Regions from separate parts of the Ruegeria sp. AO1 genome, predicted to be linked through region 2. Evidence: riboswitches for the same ligand, from Rfam matches in the RefSeq annotation. Region 2 holds a riboswitch; each other region holds the start of a gene.
What was found. Region 2 has a riboswitch for cobalamin ahead of ACR3FB_RS11055 (DUF1636 family protein). Riboswitches for the same ligand answer to the same signal wherever they lie in the genome.
Positions count from the first base shown of each region.

Region 1: another riboswitch for cobalamin. It lies ahead of ACR3FB_RS02210 (hypothetical protein); the one in region 2 lies ahead of ACR3FB_RS11055 (DUF1636 family protein).
Region 3: another riboswitch for cobalamin. It lies ahead of ACR3FB_RS23130 (DUF1636 family protein); the one in region 2 lies ahead of ACR3FB_RS11055 (DUF1636 family protein).

Region 1 covers NZ_JBQFJC010000001.1:444,538-450,009, forward strand. The annotation lists gene ACR3FB_RS02200 (DNA polymerase III subunit gamma/tau) at 1-1,618, opposite strand, end outside; gene ACR3FB_RS02205 (protein-tyrosine phosphatase family protein) at 1,892-2,395, shown strand; gene ACR3FB_RS02210 (hypothetical protein) at 2,392-2,799, opposite strand; cobalamin riboswitch at 2,888-3,107, opposite strand; gene ACR3FB_RS02215 (alpha/beta hydrolase family protein) at 3,268-4,125, shown strand; gene rsgA (ribosome small subunit-dependent GTPase A) at 4,169-5,197, opposite strand; RNA gene ffs (signal recognition particle sRNA small type) at 5,355-5,453, opposite strand.
Region 2 covers NZ_JBQFJC010000001.1:2,229,440-2,234,911, reverse strand. The annotation lists gene cobN (cobaltochelatase subunit CobN) at 1-2,109, opposite strand, end outside; gene cobW (cobalamin biosynthesis protein CobW) at 2,115-3,170, opposite strand; gene ACR3FB_RS11055 (DUF1636 family protein) at 3,167-3,547, opposite strand; cobalamin riboswitch at 3,631-3,834, opposite strand; gene ACR3FB_RS11050 (NAD(P)-dependent oxidoreductase) at 3,978-4,931, shown strand; tRNA gene ACR3FB_RS11045 (tRNA-Cys) at 4,971-5,044, opposite strand; gene ACR3FB_RS11040 (protein-L-isoaspartate O-methyltransferase family protein) at 5,266-5,472, shown strand, end outside.
Region 3 covers NZ_JBQFJC010000002.1:1,114,122-1,119,593, forward strand. The annotation lists gene ACR3FB_RS23110 (response regulator transcription factor) at 1-264, shown strand, start outside; gene ACR3FB_RS23115 (FecCD family ABC transporter permease) at 273-1,283, opposite strand; gene ACR3FB_RS23120 (ABC transporter substrate-binding protein) at 1,285-2,235, opposite strand; gene ACR3FB_RS23125 (ABC transporter ATP-binding protein) at 2,248-3,024, opposite strand; gene ACR3FB_RS23130 (DUF1636 family protein) at 3,021-3,368, opposite strand; cobalamin riboswitch at 3,475-3,679, opposite strand; gene ACR3FB_RS23135 (hypothetical protein) at 3,714-4,202, opposite strand; gene ACR3FB_RS23140 (D-lyxose/D-mannose family sugar isomerase) at 4,541-5,206, opposite strand; gene ACR3FB_RS23145 (carbohydrate kinase family protein) at 5,225-5,472, opposite strand, start outside.

The DNA.
Region 1 (5,472 bases), 1.8 Mb from region 2:
GATGTGCCGTGGCCTCTTCTTTCAGAGCCAGTTCGGCTTTATCGCGGATTTCGGCGATCGTCGAAGCGTCGCCATCCGATACAATGGACACCGCCCATCTGTTGCCAGTCCAACGTTGCAAGGCCGATCCCAGCCGTGGTGCAAGATCAGTCGGGGCTTGCGCTGAAGGGGTGAACTCGATCCGTCCCGGCTGGTAAGAGACCAGCCGCACGCCGTTTTCGACCTCGACCAGAAGTTTGACGTCTCGGTTGTTCCGGATCAGCTCGACCACATGTTCGAAACTCGGGTATCGCGCCAATGCGGTCTGCGTGTCTTGCGCCAAAGCGGCGACTGGTGCGCCGCCGGACCCGCGTGGCGCAGGGTCGTAGCTTGTAGCGGCGCGGGCTTCAACCGGGGCCGCTCCGTTGCTTTGGATTGGCGTCCCGCCGCCTGGGCCGCCGTTGGGGGGCGGAGGCGTATCCTGCAGCCGTTTGATCAGCTCTTCCGGGCTGGGTAAGTCGGCCACGTGAGTCAGGCGGATCACAGCCATTTCGGCAGCCATCATGGCGTTGGGGGCGGCTGAAACTTCCTCAAGCGCTTTCAACAGCATCTGCCACATCCGAGTCAGTACCCGCATGGGAAGGGCCTCAGCCATCTGCTGGCCCCGGGCGCGTTCATCCGGGGAAACAGTAGGGTCTTCGGCTGCGTCCGGAGTGATCTTCACGACCGAAACCCAATGAGTGATTTCGGCCAGATCACGCAGCACGGCTAGTGGATCAGCCCCTTCGGCATATTGGCCACCAAGCTCGGTCAGCGCCCCTGCCGCATCGCCCCGCAGGACCATGTCCATGAGGTCCAGAACCCGGCCACGATCCGCCAGGCCTAGCATCGCGCGTACCTGATCTGCCGTCGTCTCTCCGGCCCCGTGCGAGATCGCCTGATCGAGCAATGAGGTCGCGTCGCGAGCAGATCCCTCGGCAGCACGGGTGATCAGCGCCAAGGCGTCTTCGGCAATCTCAGCACTCTCCGCCGAGGCGATCTTGCGCAGCAGGCCGATCATATCCTCGGGTTCGATCCGGCGCAGGTCGAAGCGCTGGCAGCGCGACAGAACCGTGACGGGAACCTTGCGAATTTCGGTTGTGGCGAAGATGAACTTCACATGCGCCGGCGGCTCCTCGAGCGTCTTGAGCAGCGCGTTGAAGGCGCTGGTCGACAGCATGTGGACTTCATCGATGATGTAGATCTTGTAGCGGGCCGAGGCAGCGCGGTAGCGGACACTGTCGATGATCTCGCGAATATCATTGACGCCGGTGCGGCTGGCGGCGTCCATCTCCATCACGTCGACATGGCGACCTTCCATGATGGCAACGCAGTGTTCACATTGGCCGCAAGGTTCGGTCGTGGGGCCGCCATTTCCGTCCGGTCCGATACAGTTCATGCCTTTCGCAATGATCCGCGCGGTCGTGGTTTTGCCGGTTCCACGAATGCCCGTCATGACAAAGGCTTGCGCGATGCGGTCCGCCTCGAACGCGTTTTTCAGCGTGCGGACCATCGCATCTTGACCCACCAGATCGGCAAAGGTTTCCGGGCGATATTTGCGGGCGAGAACCTGATAGGCGGGGCTGTCTGAGTCGGTCATGTCTGCTCTGGCGGATTCGGGACGTCACCGCAGCGTAGAGGCCTGCGCCGCCCGCGTCCACATGAGTTGAAGAACGATTTTGTTTTGGAAACCGGCGCGTCAGGGGTACACTCTGCGGATTGTGACTCAAGCCTAGAGCGTTTCGGGTTTAACTTGAGACACGAATACCCTGCCACGCCTGCGGCGTTCTCGGGACATTCGTGTCGCAGGGTGATTCAGATAAAACCCGAAACGCATTAAAGTCAGGATCAACGCTTCCGGGGGGATGCTGTCATGACGAATTTGGTCATTCATGCTTTGCAAGTGGGCGGGGGCACACTTGCCCTGACGTCGATGCCGGGAAAGGGCGGCGACTATGCAGGCGACCTTGAAACGATCGGAGATTGGAAGCCGGGCCTCGTGTTGTCGATGACAACCGAGGCCGAGCTGGTCCAGTTCGGAGCCCGCGATTTTGGCCGCGACGTTCAGGGTCGCGCCAGCCGCTGGGTGCACTTGCCGATTCAGGATTTCGGCGTGCCACCGTCAGAGGTTGATGCGCAATGGCCCGATGTCAGTGCCGCGGCGCGTCAGGCTTTGTCTGGCGGAGGGCGCGTGCTTGTCCATTGTCAGGGCGGATGCGGTCGCTCTGGCATGGTTGTGCTGAGATTGATGATCGAATGCGGTGAGGCTCCAATCCAAGCGCTGGACCGGTTGCGCAAGCTGCGCCCCTGCGCAGTCGAAACCGATGCGCAGAAGCACTGGGCCATCTTGCCCGCCCGAGTTTTGGCGGATTCTTAAGCCGACAGTTGCAGTTCCGCCGGGGCCGGTTTGCGCGGCGCAATCACTGATGCCTCGAGCATGGCGCAGGGCAGGGATGTCATCGCTGCGCTAGGCAGGCTGCTCGTTTCGGTTCCGAACATAAGGTCGGCGTAGCGATGGAGGGTCTCGCTGTCGGCATTAGGGTCCGCTCCGCAATAGACCCGCACCCGAGACTGGCTGGCCCGAAACCGGGCGTGGCAGCCGTCCGTGCAATGGGTCAGGTCGCTGCTGCCTTCGATTGCGAAATCCGATGTGGTCGCCGGACCGGCTTGGTCCAGTGCGTCAACCATCGAACGCGCCAGCCGTGCCAATGCAGGGCAAGTCTTGCCGGTATGTTGGCAGATGGTTGCTGAGAACCTATGTGTCTTCGTCTTCCAGATCATCCTGCGCCCTCCGCGCGGTGGACTGGTGCTGGGATCAGGTGGGGCAGATAGGGTCTGTCACGGCCTGCCCGGACACCCCGCCCGAGTTTGGGTTATGTTGACGATGGCAGGTCTCCTGACTTGCGGGTCACTGCTCTGCCGACCTTCCCGGCCTTTCGGCCAGTGGCTTTTCGACATCGCTCACCGCTTACAGTTGCGGGGGCAGTCGCGGACTTGGTTTGACCCGATCAAGCCGGGGAAAACCGCACCGTGTTCCCTTTTCATCCCGACGTCTTGTGAAAGCCGAGAACCATCGAACCATCGCTAGCGTTCATAACCATTCTGAGTCAAGTTGAACTTTCTGCGTTGCGGAAAGCCGAGCCGCGAAGTGGACGCGTGGTCAAGCGGGATCGCAGTTGACTTGCATGGGCTGTCTGGGGTCAAGTTGCAATATGAACTCATCAGTTCAGTTTTCCGCCGAGGATACCCATGTTGGATTCAAACCATACAGTGCTGATCGAAGATGTTCAGATCCCGGTGGGGGATGGCGCCCTGTCCGGGCGGATCTACCGGCCCGTGGCGCAGCCCGAAACCGTAGTGGTGGTCAACAGCGCGACGGGAGTTCTGCGTGACTACTACAAGCATTTCGCACAGTGGTTGGCGTCGGATCGGGATATCGCCTGTCTGATCTATGACTACCGGGAATTCGGTCATTCGAAATCGGGGCCACAGCGTCGGTCGAAGATCTCGATGGCGGATTGGGCGTTGCAGGACATGCCCGCCGCGCGGGCCGAGATGCGCCGACGGTTCCCGCTGTCGCAGCAATGGTCTGTTGGTCATTCGCTTGGAGGGATGCTGGGGCCAGTGCAGCCGGATATCGACAAGATTGATCGCATGATCTGCGTCTGTTCTGGCCTTGTGAAGTTGGGCGATCATCCTTGGCCGTACCGCGCTCTGGCCGGGTTGTTCTGGTATGGGCATGTGCCTCTGGTCGTGAGCGGCCTGGGGTATTTGCCGGGCAAGGCACTTGGGTTTGGAACAGACCTACCGCCTAAGGTCTATTGGCAATGGCGCAAATGGTGCACCGCGCCGCAAAGCTATCTGCCCGAGATCGGAGACACACTGCCGCAAGCTACGTGGCAGGATGCTGACGTTCCCGTCGACCTTTTTGCCTTCACAGATGATGAGATGGTCCCAGAAGCTGCCGTTTGGCGGTTGGCCGAGCTTTATGGTCCAAAAGCACGCCGTCACCTGTTGTCACCGGAAGAGTTTGGTGTTCGGGAGATCGGCCATATCGGTGTGTTTGCCCGCCGAAATGCGGTGCTCTGGCCACGATTGATCGCTTGATGGGGGGCGCCGGCGGACCGACGCCCCTTTTTCAGCCCGTGTTTCAATTGCCGCGCCGCGCGGATTTTCCGTGCATCGCAGATCGGACCATCTTGCCGAAAGCCTTGTCGCGTGCCCGCGCCTCGGCCACGGTCTCAGAGTTGCGCTGATCCTCGCGCCTCAGCTTGCGCCAGCGTTCCAACCGATCTGCATCCAGTGTGCCTGCTTCAATCGCCGCCTGCACAGCGCAACCGGGCTCGGCCTCATGCTGGCAATCCGAGAACCGGCAGGTTTGGGCCAGCTCCAGAATGTCCGAGAACACTTCGTCCACCCCGTCCTGCGCGTCGAGCAGGCGCAGGGCGCGCATGCCGGGGGTGTCGACCAGCCAACCGCCATTTTGCATCGGATGTAAGGCGCGAGACGTCGTGGTGTGGCGGCCTCGCGCATCATCCTCGCGGATTGCCGCAGTTGCCTGATCCTGACCGGTCATTCCGTTGGCGAGCGTTGTTTTGCCAACCCCGGATGACCCGACCAAAGCCGCTGTCTGACTCGCCGGACACCATGCCAGAACCTGCTGCAGGTCTAACGCGTCATGCGCGTTGACCGTCAGGACTGTCAAAAACGGTGCCAGCGCTTCGGCCTGCTTGGCATAGGCTGCGGGGTCCGAGTAGCTATCTGCTTTGGTCACAACCACGACAGGATAGCAGCCCGCCTGATGCGCCAGCGCCAGATACCGTTCGAGCCGGGGCACATTAAAATCCGCGTTGCACGAGCTGACGATGAACAGCACGTCAACATTGGCTGCGATCAACTGCGCCTCGGCCCCGGTTCCGGCAGCACGGCGTTGCAAGAGGCTGCGCCGATCAAGCAGATGCTGAACCCGATTTTCGTCATCGGCCAGCACCCAATCTCCAACAGCAAAATCGCCGGTAGAGTGACCAGGGGCAAACAGAGATGTTTCACCGGTCTCGTTCATCCCGACCAGACGGTCCCGGTGAACGGCGGTGATACGAAAAGGCATGAATTGTGCGTGCGCCGCGTGCTGTGCGGCGAAGTAAGAGGACCATCCCAGGTCTGAAAGAGTAAAAGACATTGGTTTGCCTGTGTTCAGATATAGCAATCCCATCGGATGGCAGGCGCGCATCCGTTGGTGATGTGTTCAGGCAATCGGAGAGTTGGGTTTAGAACCGATCTGCCCGAAGGGTATTTGCTACAATCATAAAGCCCTCCTGCGGCTAATGGTTCCCATAAAGTGAGAGGTTGGACATCGACCCAAGCGGGGCTCGTTGTGGCTGCTTCCTTCCGGACCTGACCAGGTTGGCGAGGCGCTCGCCCGCGCCAACCTCTCACGGCTTGATATAGGGAAGC
Region 2 (5,472 bases):
GTCGATCAGAGCGTTGCGTTCCGCATGGGCCGAAGGCGCGGGGTCGAAAGTACCGGGAACCTCAGGCGCACGGCCATAGATATGCAGCCCGTCGCCGAACTGGCTTTCTTTGATATCGCAGACAAAGCGGTCGATGCGGGTAATCGCCTCGGCGGTGCAGGTGGCCTGATCGAGACCCAGATCGCTTTCCAACCCGATGGCTTGTGCCTCGTCGCGGATATTTTCCTGCAGGCGGTCACGGCGTTTGGGATCAAGCCCGTCTGCGTTCGAGAACTCATCAAGCAGAGATTCCAGACGTACCATACGATCTGGGGTGCCGCTTTCCTTCATCGGGGGCGGGATATGGCCCAGCGTCACGGCCCCGATCCGACGCTTGGCTTGCGCGGCCTCGCCTGGGTCGTTGACGATGAAGGGGTAGATCACTGGCAAGTCGCGGATCAGCGCCTCGGGCCAGCAATTCGCCGACAGAGCAACGGACTTGCCCGGAAGCCATTCCAGAGTGCCATGCGCGCCGATATGGATCAAAGCGTCTGCGCCCAGCCCTTTGCGGAGCCACAGATAAAAGGCGACATAGCTGTGACACGGGGTGCGAGATAGGTCGTGATAGTCGTCATCGCGCAGCTCGGGCGTACCGCGTTCGGGTTGGAGTGCAACCAGCGCGTTGCCTCGGCGCAGGGCGGTGAAGTGGAATGCGCCTTCGGTTAAAAAAGGGTCGTCTTCGGGCTTGCCCCAAACGGTTTGGAGATCGGCCCGCATTTGCTCAGGCAGGTCAGCTAGGGCTGCCTGGTAATCTTCCAAAGACCACGAAATGCGCGCGTCCAGCAGGGTTTCCGCAATCGGCTCAGCCGGCGCGGTGCTGTAGCCCTCGGCCTGAAGATCGGTCAGCATCGCCTCGGCCGAAGCCAGCGCGTCGAGGCCCACCGCATGCGCCATTTGCCAGTCTTTGCCAGGATAGGTCGACAGCACCAGCGCGGGCACCTGATCCGCCTTGGGCTTGTCATGCAGGGTTAGCCAGCCGGCGACACGGTCGATAATCGCTTCGATCCGCTCTTGCTCAGCCCGGTGGGCAAAGCGGGAATATTCCAGATGCGGATCGCGCTTGCCCGGTTCCTTGAACGAGGCAATGCCCGCCGAAATGCGCCCGTCGACTTCGGGCAGCACCACATGCATGGCAAGATCGGCAGGGGAAAGGCCCCGTTCGGCCTCGGCCCAAGCCTTGCGGCGGGATGTGGCGAGGGCCATCTGAAACACGGGCACGCCCGCCGCGTCCAAAGGAGACGTTCCCGATGCGCCTTTGCCCGAGAACGAGGTGGCGTTGATGATCGCCGAAGGCTTCAGAGCGACGATGTTTTCACGCAACCATTCAGCGGCAGCAGGTGCTTTGAGCGAGGGCGCGAAGAGACCCACAGCCTCGAACCCCCGATCCCGCAAGCTGCGGATCACGGCGGCGACAGGGGCCGTGTCCGCCGAGGTCAGGTAGGCGCGATAGAAGGTGACGACGATACGTTTTGCGTCGCCCGAAAAGGCTGTCTCAACCGGGATCACGCCGCGATCAGGACACCACGCGCCAGATTCGGGCAGGGTTTTAGCCCCCATAACAAGGCCGGCATAAAGCCCCGCCGCCAATGCCATCTGCGCCAAGGCGGCCTGTGCCGCGACTTCGCCGCCTGTGTCGCAGAGATGTGCCAGACGGCGCAGGGTCGAGACGGGCAGGGTGGAATAGTCATCCAGCCGCGGGTCCTCACGCCCGTCGGCGGGTAGGACGGCCAACGCGATGCCCTTGGCCTTCGCCAGCGACAGCACTTGCTGCAGCCCGTAAGCCCAGTAAGGCACGCCGCCAATCAGGCGGATCAGAATGCCCTTCGCACCCTCCAGCGTCTGCTCCACGTAGGTGTCGACGGACAGAGGATGTTTCAACGCCGTCAGGTTCGCCAACCGCATCGTGGGCATACGCCCATCCGGCCCGCCACCGCGATGCCAGCCCGCCGCGAAAGCGCCAAGGTCGCTGTCCGAGAAGGACAGCACCACCAAATCCGCCGGGCTCTGGCCCAGATCGGTTGGGATTTCCGTTTCTTCTAACCCGTGGCTTTCGCGGAAGACGACGTGCATGGGCCTTACTCGGCGGCCTCGGTCACACCCGCGAGGATATCGCGGATTTCCGCTTCTTTGATATCATCGTGCTCGGCGATCACCACCATGCGCGAGCGGCGTTCCTCACCGGGGCCCCATGGACGGTCGTATTGATGACGCACACGGGCACCCACGGCCTGCACCAGCAGGCGCATCGGCTTGCCTTGCACGGCGGCATAGCCTTTGACGCGCAGGATGTTCAGCTCATTGGCCAGACGTTCGATCTTGGCGACCAAATCGGCAGGATCGGACTGTTCCGGCAGATCAACGATGATGCTTTCGAAATCGTCATGCTCGTGATCGTGGTGACCGTCGTGATGCGAAGGACGAGCGTCCATGTCATCCTCGGCTGCGGCCTCAAGACCCAGAACGACGCGCACATCCACGGCGCCTTCGGCCACTTCGACAACGGGCAGCGGGCGAGGGGCCTCGGCGGCGATGATCTCTTTGGCTTTTGCCACGCCTTCGGGACCGGCCAGATCAGGCTTGGTCAGCAGGATGATATCGGCGCAGGAAATCTGATCCTCAAACACCTCGGATAAGGGCGTTTCATGGTCGATCGAGTCATCAGCCATGCGCTGAGCGTCCACCGCTTCGACATTCGGAGCAAAGCGACCAGCGGCGACGGCCTCGGCATCGGCCAGCGCGATCACGCCATCAACAGTGATTTTCGATCGGATATCGGGCCAGTCGAACGCCTTCAGCAGCGGCTTGGGCAGGGCGAGGCCCGAGGTTTCGATCAGGATGTGATCGGGGCGCGGCTCCAGCGCCATAAGGGCTTCGATGGTCGGGATGAAATCATCGGCCACAGTGCAGCAGATGCAGCCGTTCGCCAGTTCCATGATGTTTTCCACCGGACAATCCGGGATCGCGCAGGATTTCAGGATATCGCCATCGACGCCGACATCGCCGAACTCATTAACAACCACGGCCAGACGCTTGCCTTGCGGGTTCTGCATCAGGTGCTTAACGAGAGTTGTTTTGCCCGAGCCCAAGAAGCCAGTGATCACGGTGACGGGGAGTTTTTCCAAGTTGCTCATTTCAGGGCTCCAATCGGGGGAATACGGGCTGCGCAGTTTTTGCGGAAGTGTTCAGGGCGCTCACGCCATTTGACCAGACCATCTTCGGTCGCGAGGTACTTGGTGGCGCCGTCAACGATCACGTCGACATGGTCGGTTTCGTTCAAATGTTCATAGACAAAGGTCCAGCGATCCGGGCCGCCACGCAGCACGATGGAACAGCCCTCGTTGCAGTTGGACAAGCATTCCACGGCTTTGAGGGTAATCCCTTCCGGTAGGTCCGCCTGTTCAAGCGCTTTGTGCAACAGGGTGCCGGGGCGTTTCGCATCGTCTTCAGCGGGCAGCCCGCGACGACAGGTGGTGCAAACCAGTAATTCGACCGGAGCGGTCTCGGTCATGTCTCTCATCCCCCCAAATCCTCATCGTGGGGGACGGGGTTTCATGCGGGTCCCTTGACCCGACACCGGAACACCCCGTCCGGTTTCATCTTCGGGCGCTGGCAGGTCTCCCGGCTTGCGGATGTCAGAGGCGTACTCTGTCGGATGTCCCGCCTTCCCGGCTTTTCGCCAGTGGCTTGGGCATCCTCTCCGGTCACGGTCGCGGGGGCGGCTGCGCTTGGCGGAAAACCCGTTGACGCATTCCCTTTTCATCTGTTCGCACAGACACCAACACGAGGCTCATGCGGCACGCACCCGCAGCTTGTCAAGCGTGATGCAGCTCAGACCGCTGCGGCACGTTGAAAAGCGACCTGCCAGCGTCGCTAGGCGGCATGAACATGGCGCTGATGCATGGTCGCATGGCCTCAAATCGTAAACGGAGGCGAAATCCATGAAAGTAGGTTTTATCGGGCTTGGGAATGTGGGCGGTAAGCTGTCAGGGTCATTGCTGCGCAATGGAATCGACCTGACGGTTCATGACCTGAGCTCCGATCTGGTTGAGGGTTTTGTCGCGCAGGGGGCCAAAGCGGCTGAAAACCCGGCCCAGATGATGCGCGAATGCGATGCCGTGATCACCTGCCTGCCGTCGCCAGCGGCCTCGGACGCGGTGATGCAGGAGATGCTGCCCGAAGTTGGCCCCGGTAAAATCTGGATGGAGATGTCCACCACTGACGAGGCTGAGGTCAAGCGGCTGGGTGCCTTGGTTCTGGAGCGCGGAGGGGCCGCCGTCGATTGCCCTGTCTCGGGTGGCTGCCACCGTGCGGCGACGGGCAATATCTCTATCTTCGCTGGCTGCGACCGCGATACGTTCGAACGCATTCTGCCCTTCTTGACGACCATGGGTCGGCGGGTTCTGCACACCGGAGAGCTCGGCTCAGCCTCGGTCCTGAAGGTGCTGACCAACTATCTGGCCACAGCCAACCTGATCACTTGTGCTGAAGCGCTGGTCACCGCCAAGGCCGCCGGGATGGATTTGAACACCACCTACGAGGCCATCAAAATCTCGTCAGGGACCTCGTTTGTTCACGAAACCGAAAGCCAGGTGATCTTGAACGGCTCGCGCGATATTTCGTTTACTATGGATTTGGTGAAAAAGGATATCGGCCTGTTTCAGGACGTCGCCGACCGCGCCGGTGTTCCGCTGGAAATCAATCCGGTGATGATCAAGATCTTTGAGGATGGCATCGCCCGGTTTGGCGAGCGTGAGCTGTCGCCAAACATCATAAAACGTCTGGAAGAGGCCACAGGCCTGGACATCCGCGCACCGGGTTTTCCTACGGAAATGCTGGACGATGAGCCGGAAGAACCAGGTTACGAGGTTGTGCCTCAGGGGCGTTCCTCCTGAAAACTGAATTCCGGAGCCGGTATTTAAAGGAGGGGGATGTGGAGGCGAGTACCGGAATCGAACCGGTGTACACGGATTTGCAATCCGCTGCGTCACCACTCCGCCAACTCGCCTTTTCAAGTAAAATCAAATACTTGCCGTGGTGTGGTGGGCGTTTTAGCAGCTTTCATCGGGGGCGTCCAGAGGATTGCCGTCGATTTTGGGCCGCAAATCAATATTTGTGTGCGGCTGGTCTAAACGGATCGTGAACCAGGCTTGCGGCATCTGGGCCGTTGTCGAGTCAGGTCGAGTGTGGCACAAGCCAAATACCCAAGGGATTGAAAAGAGAGATCAGATGTCAGATTTCGCAGCCCGGCGCCGCACCATGGTTGATACGCAGGTACGACCCTCGGATGTGACCAAGTTTCCAATTATCGACGCGATGCTGTCCGTTCCGCGTGAAAGCTTTGTGCCAACTGCACAGCGCGAAGCGGCCTATGTCGAAGGGTTGATCGATCTGGGCAACAACCGCTGCATTCTTGAGCCGCGCACTCTAGCCAAG
Region 3 (5,472 bases), on a different contig from region 2:
TCCGATCTCGCCCTTGGTTTGCCCGACAAGACCATCGCGCTGCGTCGCAAGCTGGCCCTGAGGACGGTGCAGAACCGACTGCTGTCGATCTATGAAAAGCTGGATGTGGGCGATCTGCCGGTGGATGGCAACGATATCGCGATCAACAAACGCGTGCGTGCGGTTTCCAAGGCCATGACCTCTCAGATACTGAACCGTGAGAGCATCTTTTCGGCAGAAAAAGAGTTGGGAAGCTGGCTTGAGCGTCGGCAAAACTTGGGATGACGGCCGTGCTAGTCAGATCGTGAAGATTTGAACAGGTAGAGGAACACGAATAGCGACCCGATCGAGGTTGTAACGATCCCCACCGGCAACTCTTGCGGGGCCAGAAGCAGCCGAGACAGAATGTCTGAAAGCGTCAGCAGGATGGCTCCGACGACGGCGGATGTGATCAAGAGATTGCGGTGGAGCGTTCCGGCAATGCCTCGGGCGATATGCGGAACCATCAGGCCGACAAAGCCGATCACGCCTGCCACCGACACAAAGCTGGCCGTGGCCAAGGCGGCGACCAGAAACATCCGAAACCGCAGGCCTTGCACTGGAATACCCAGTGTTGAGGCCGTAAAATCCCCCGTCAGAAGCGCGTCGAGCCAGCGGCTGCGATAGAGGGAATAGCCCAGGATCAGGGTCAGCCCTAGCACGACAAGGGGGAAGGTCTCCCACCGGGCCAGACCAAGGCCGCCCAGCATCCAGAAAATGACGGAATGCGCGGCGCGGCTGTCGCCTGCGAAAATCAGATAGTTGGTGATGGCCGAAAACAGGAAAGATACAGCCAGGCCTGCAAGGATCAGTTTCTCTGGCGCACTGGTGCGCAGGCTTTGAACCAGGGCCAGAACAATGCCGGACGCGATCAGGCCTCCGCAAAAGGCCGCAAGTGGCAGGGTCCAGATGCCCAGAACATCGCCTGTTACAGTGATGACCAAGACGGCACCCGCAGCGGCCCCGGACGAAAGGCCAAACAGAAACGGGTCAGCCAAGTCATTGCGCGTTGTCGTTTGTAAAACGACCCCGACAACACCCAGCCCGGCCCCAATCACTGCCGCAAACAACGCGCGGGGCAGGCGCAGGTCAAAGACGATCCGGTGCAGAGGGGACATGTCGCCCTCAGATACGCCAGTACCCAGCCCAATCGCGGTGAAAACCTCGGCCAAGGGGATCGGGGTAGTTCCGTAGATCGTCGAAAGCAGCAAAAGGGCGGTCAGAATGACCGCCCCTAACAGGACCGCCCGGCCCGTTTTCGTCATCTTAGCTGTTACCCCGGTGCATTGCCGTTGCCATCTTCTCGATCGCTTCGATGTTTGCCGGTCCCGGTGTCAGCTCTTCGTAACGCAGGCCGATCCAGCGCTCGTTCTTGACTGCATCGGTCTGCGACATCACCGGGTGTTCCTGCAGGAACTTGAAGGTATCCGCCGCGCCGTTGCCGGTTTGATAGTCCAGCAGGACAAGGAATTCGGGGTTCGAGGCGGCGACAGCCTCCCACGAGGTGCGGCCCCAGCTAGTGTCCATGTCATGGGTAACGTTGACGCCGCCAGCCGCTGCGATCATCGCGTCGGGAATGGCATATTTGCCTGCGGTAAAGGGCGCATCGGCCGGGCCGTCCAGCAGGAAGACGCGGGGTTTTTCCAGATCGGCGGTTTTGGCCTCGATCGCGGCCAGTTGGTCTTTCCAGCCCGAGACCAGCGCGTTCGCCTTGTGTTCGACATGCATGACCGTGCCGAGACGCAGAACGTCATCAAACAGCAGGTCCATGCTGGCTTCGGGACGGTCTGTGGTCAGGTGAATGCAGCTTTCAGTCAGCACCATGGTCTTGATGCCAAAGGGCTCCAGCGTGTCGGGGGTGACGTCACCGCCGGGTTTCATGCCGTAGTACCAACCGGCGAAGAACATGTCGGGTTCGACCGCAACGAGGTTCTCGACCGTCGGGTATTTCGGAGCGAGCTCGGGAATGTCACCGCGCTGCGCGTCGAAATCTGGGCTAGTTTTGTACCAGCCGGTGATGCCGGTCAGGCCAACGATGCTGTCTTGAAGACCCAGCGCAAAGGCCATGTCGGTCATGTTCATGTCATGAACCACGATCCGCTCGGGCTTGCTGTCGAACACCAGAGGTTCACCGCAATTGTCGACGGTGATCTCTTGCGCGGCAGCGCCGCCCGCCAGCGCGCTTAGGACCGCAGCGGACAAGAGTTTCAGTTTCATCAATCTCTCCTGTTAAGATGAAAGCTTTCGTTTTCGGATGTCCAGCGCGGGGATCACGCGTCCTTCGTGCTGGAAACACAAATAGTCAACACCAAATGTCTCGCGCACGCGGTCCGGCGTCAGAACCTCGGAGACCGGGCCGAAGGCCGTTAGCTGTGCGTTCTTCATCAGGGCGACGTGGCTGGCGAATTCGGGGATCATGACCAGATCGTGGACGATCATCACAACCGTCACGCCCAACTCGGCGACCAGAGACAGCATGTGCCCCTTGGCATCCGGGTCCAGATGGTTGGTCGGTTCGTCCAAAAACAGCAGCGAGGGGTTCTGCGCCAAAGCCCGTGCGATATGGGCGCGTTGGCGCTCTCCGCCCGACAGTTTTGCCATCTGTTTGTCCGCCAGATGAGACAGTTCGGTGGTGTCGAGAACGCGCTGCAGGTCCGCCTGATGATCCTCGGCGGATTTGTCGGCCCTGATCGGGATCTGTCCCAACGCCACATAGTCCCGCAGTTGCAGCCGCCCATCGGGGGTTTCCTGCTGGCCGACAACGGCAATCCGTCTGGCCCTTTCCAGCGACGACAGTTTCCGCAGGCTTTGGCCCTGAATGCGCACATCCCCCAGAGCCAGCCTTTCGACGCCGCACAAGAGGTTGAGCAGCGTCGTTTTGCCCGCCCCGTTCGGGCCGGCAACGGCCAATATCGCGCCTTCCTCAAGCGTAAACGAGGTGTCGCGCAGCAGAACATCGCCGTTCAGGGCGTAGTATTCCAGATTTTCAGCGACCAGAAAGCTCATGCCGTGCCCTCCGGTGGCAGGCAGGGCATGCGCGACAGGGTTTTGGTGTAGAGCGCCAAAGGACGGGTCGAGGCGCTGGTCCAACCATCCTTGCTGTCCCGAAACTGATGGGCGAACTCGGCCAATGCGCTCAGATCGGCAGGGGATTGAATGTCGCCGAACAGGTATTGTGCCTTGCCCTTGGCCTGCAGCCCGACTGTCATCGGGCGGTCGCACCCGGCCATACAGTCGATCAGACGTGTCGAGAACCCCTCGGGCAGCTGGCCGTCCAGCGCTTCCTTCGCCTCGTGCGGAGGGATCGGCCCTTTGCAGGTGCCGCATATCAGGACGAAATGATCAGCCATGGCACGCGTCGCCGACTTGAACAAAAGCCGATTGAAGGCAAAAGCCATGAGTTGCATCAGCACGCAGATGTGCCATCGAGCCTCCTTCCGGGACACCCCGCCCCGGGTTGGTTAATCTGTGATGGCAGGTCTCCTGACTTGCGGGTCATTGCTCGGCCAACCTTCCCGACCTTAGGGGCCAGTGGTTTTGTGGCGTCGCTCTCCGCTTACAGTTGCGGGGGCAGTCACGGCATTGGCCTTTGGGCCGCACCGTATTCCCATTTTCATCCCTAAGGCACAGGCCGTCGGGAACCATCGAAAGCAGCTAGTCTGCTCACGCTCCTATTGTCAAGCGCAGGAATCGCGCTAAGCGACCACGCGTAAGGTCGGCCTGCGGGCGGGTTGGCCCGGTCCGGCGCCATTTGTTGGGAACTGGCTGGCTAGGGTCAAACCGGCCTGTATCAGGTGCGCGTCCGGGTAGCCTCCGGTCAATTCGTTCAAGGCATCGCGTGCCGCCGGAGTTTCGTCGCGGCGCATGTGATGCAGCATCCGCAACAGGGCGCGTTCGTCACATGTCAGCTCGTGCCGCGTCTCAACACAAAGCGGGTCGTTGAAGGCTAGTCCCCTAGGCCGGATGTATAACGTGGCCTTGATGACTTTGAAGACCATCTGCGCCAGAACCAGCCCCTGATCGCGCCCCCAGCGTTCGGTTGCAACCGTGAAAGCATGTTGCCAAGCCTGCGTTTCCGGCTCGGTGAAGCTAAGGATGAAGTGCCGAATGACAGGCAGCAAACCGCGTTCGAAACCGTCAAAATCGGCGAATGGCAATGTGTGGTCGGATGCCGAGTGTTTCATGCGCGTTCCCTTTTGGGGTCGAGGGCTTTCGCAACCAATGGGTGGACGTTTAACGGAAGTGTGTTGGGATCAACCGGCGTTTAAGGGCGCGGTGATGCGGCGCGAGCTGGAAAAGTGAGATCAGCCTCGATCGCCTGCCTCAGTTTTGGTCTCAATGCGCAGCCATAGCGGCTGGCAACGGCGTCCATGGCCAACAGGTCGGCGAGGGATTTTCGCATGTCAGGTTATCTTTCGGTCGCAAAAATGGGACCGGGCGATGTTTCCAACGGAATCTGACTGGGCCGGCTGTTAATTGACAAAAATAGTCAGAAAAGGCAAGCGTGAAATTCCAAATGAAGTCAGTAATCGGCAACCAACAGGAAATCCGGGGCTGTGTCTTCTTCGATTGTTGCAAAGCGGGGGATCGGGTCTTCAAATACGTTGTCCGTCCGGTCGTCATTCACGGTTGAGACTTCGCCAATCAAACAATCCGCACCTTCCGCCCAAAAGGCGTGCCAGATGCCGGGCATCAAGGTCACGCTCTGGCCTGGCTTCAGGCGAAGATGCTCTCCGGGCTGTATGGATACAGGGCAGGCATCGCTGGGAACGGTGACCGCGTTGTCGCGGTCGATACCGCCATCGGGGTCCGACGCATAGATTTCCATAACTAGATCGCCGCCCCCACGGTTGATGATGTCCTCGGCTTTGACGATATGGCGATGCATCGGCGATAGCTGTTTGTCGCGAGAGATCAGCAGTTTTTCGGCATAGAGCATACCGCGTCCCCGGCTCAGATCGCTGACGTTACCGTTGCGCAGGGTGAACAGAAACAACCCAAGCTCATCAAACTTGCCTTGACCGTAATCGGTGATATCCCAACCTAGCCCATGGGCACGAATACTGTCCGCCTGGGCGCTGCGCATCTGGTCAGGTGTCCAATCTGCGAAAGGTGGCAGAACGGCACCAAATGAACTGATGAATGCCTGGGCTTCGGTCTTGATACGGTTGATTTCGGATCGTTTCATCTCGGACTCTTCGTAGGGCTATATTTCATGCGACCAGGGCGGGTTGGCTCCGGCGCGTGAGACGGTCACAGCAGCCACCTCTGCGCCCAAGGTCAAGGCGTCGCGTAGCGCATCCGCGGACAGTGCTTTTAAGCCCGGCTTTGTCAGCAGGCCAGCCCGTTCCAGCGAGGCCAGAACCCCGGCGTTAAACGTGTCCCCCGCACCAACCGTATCCACAACTTGCACCCTTTTGACAGGGACTGAGACCACAGCACCGTTGGCCAGGT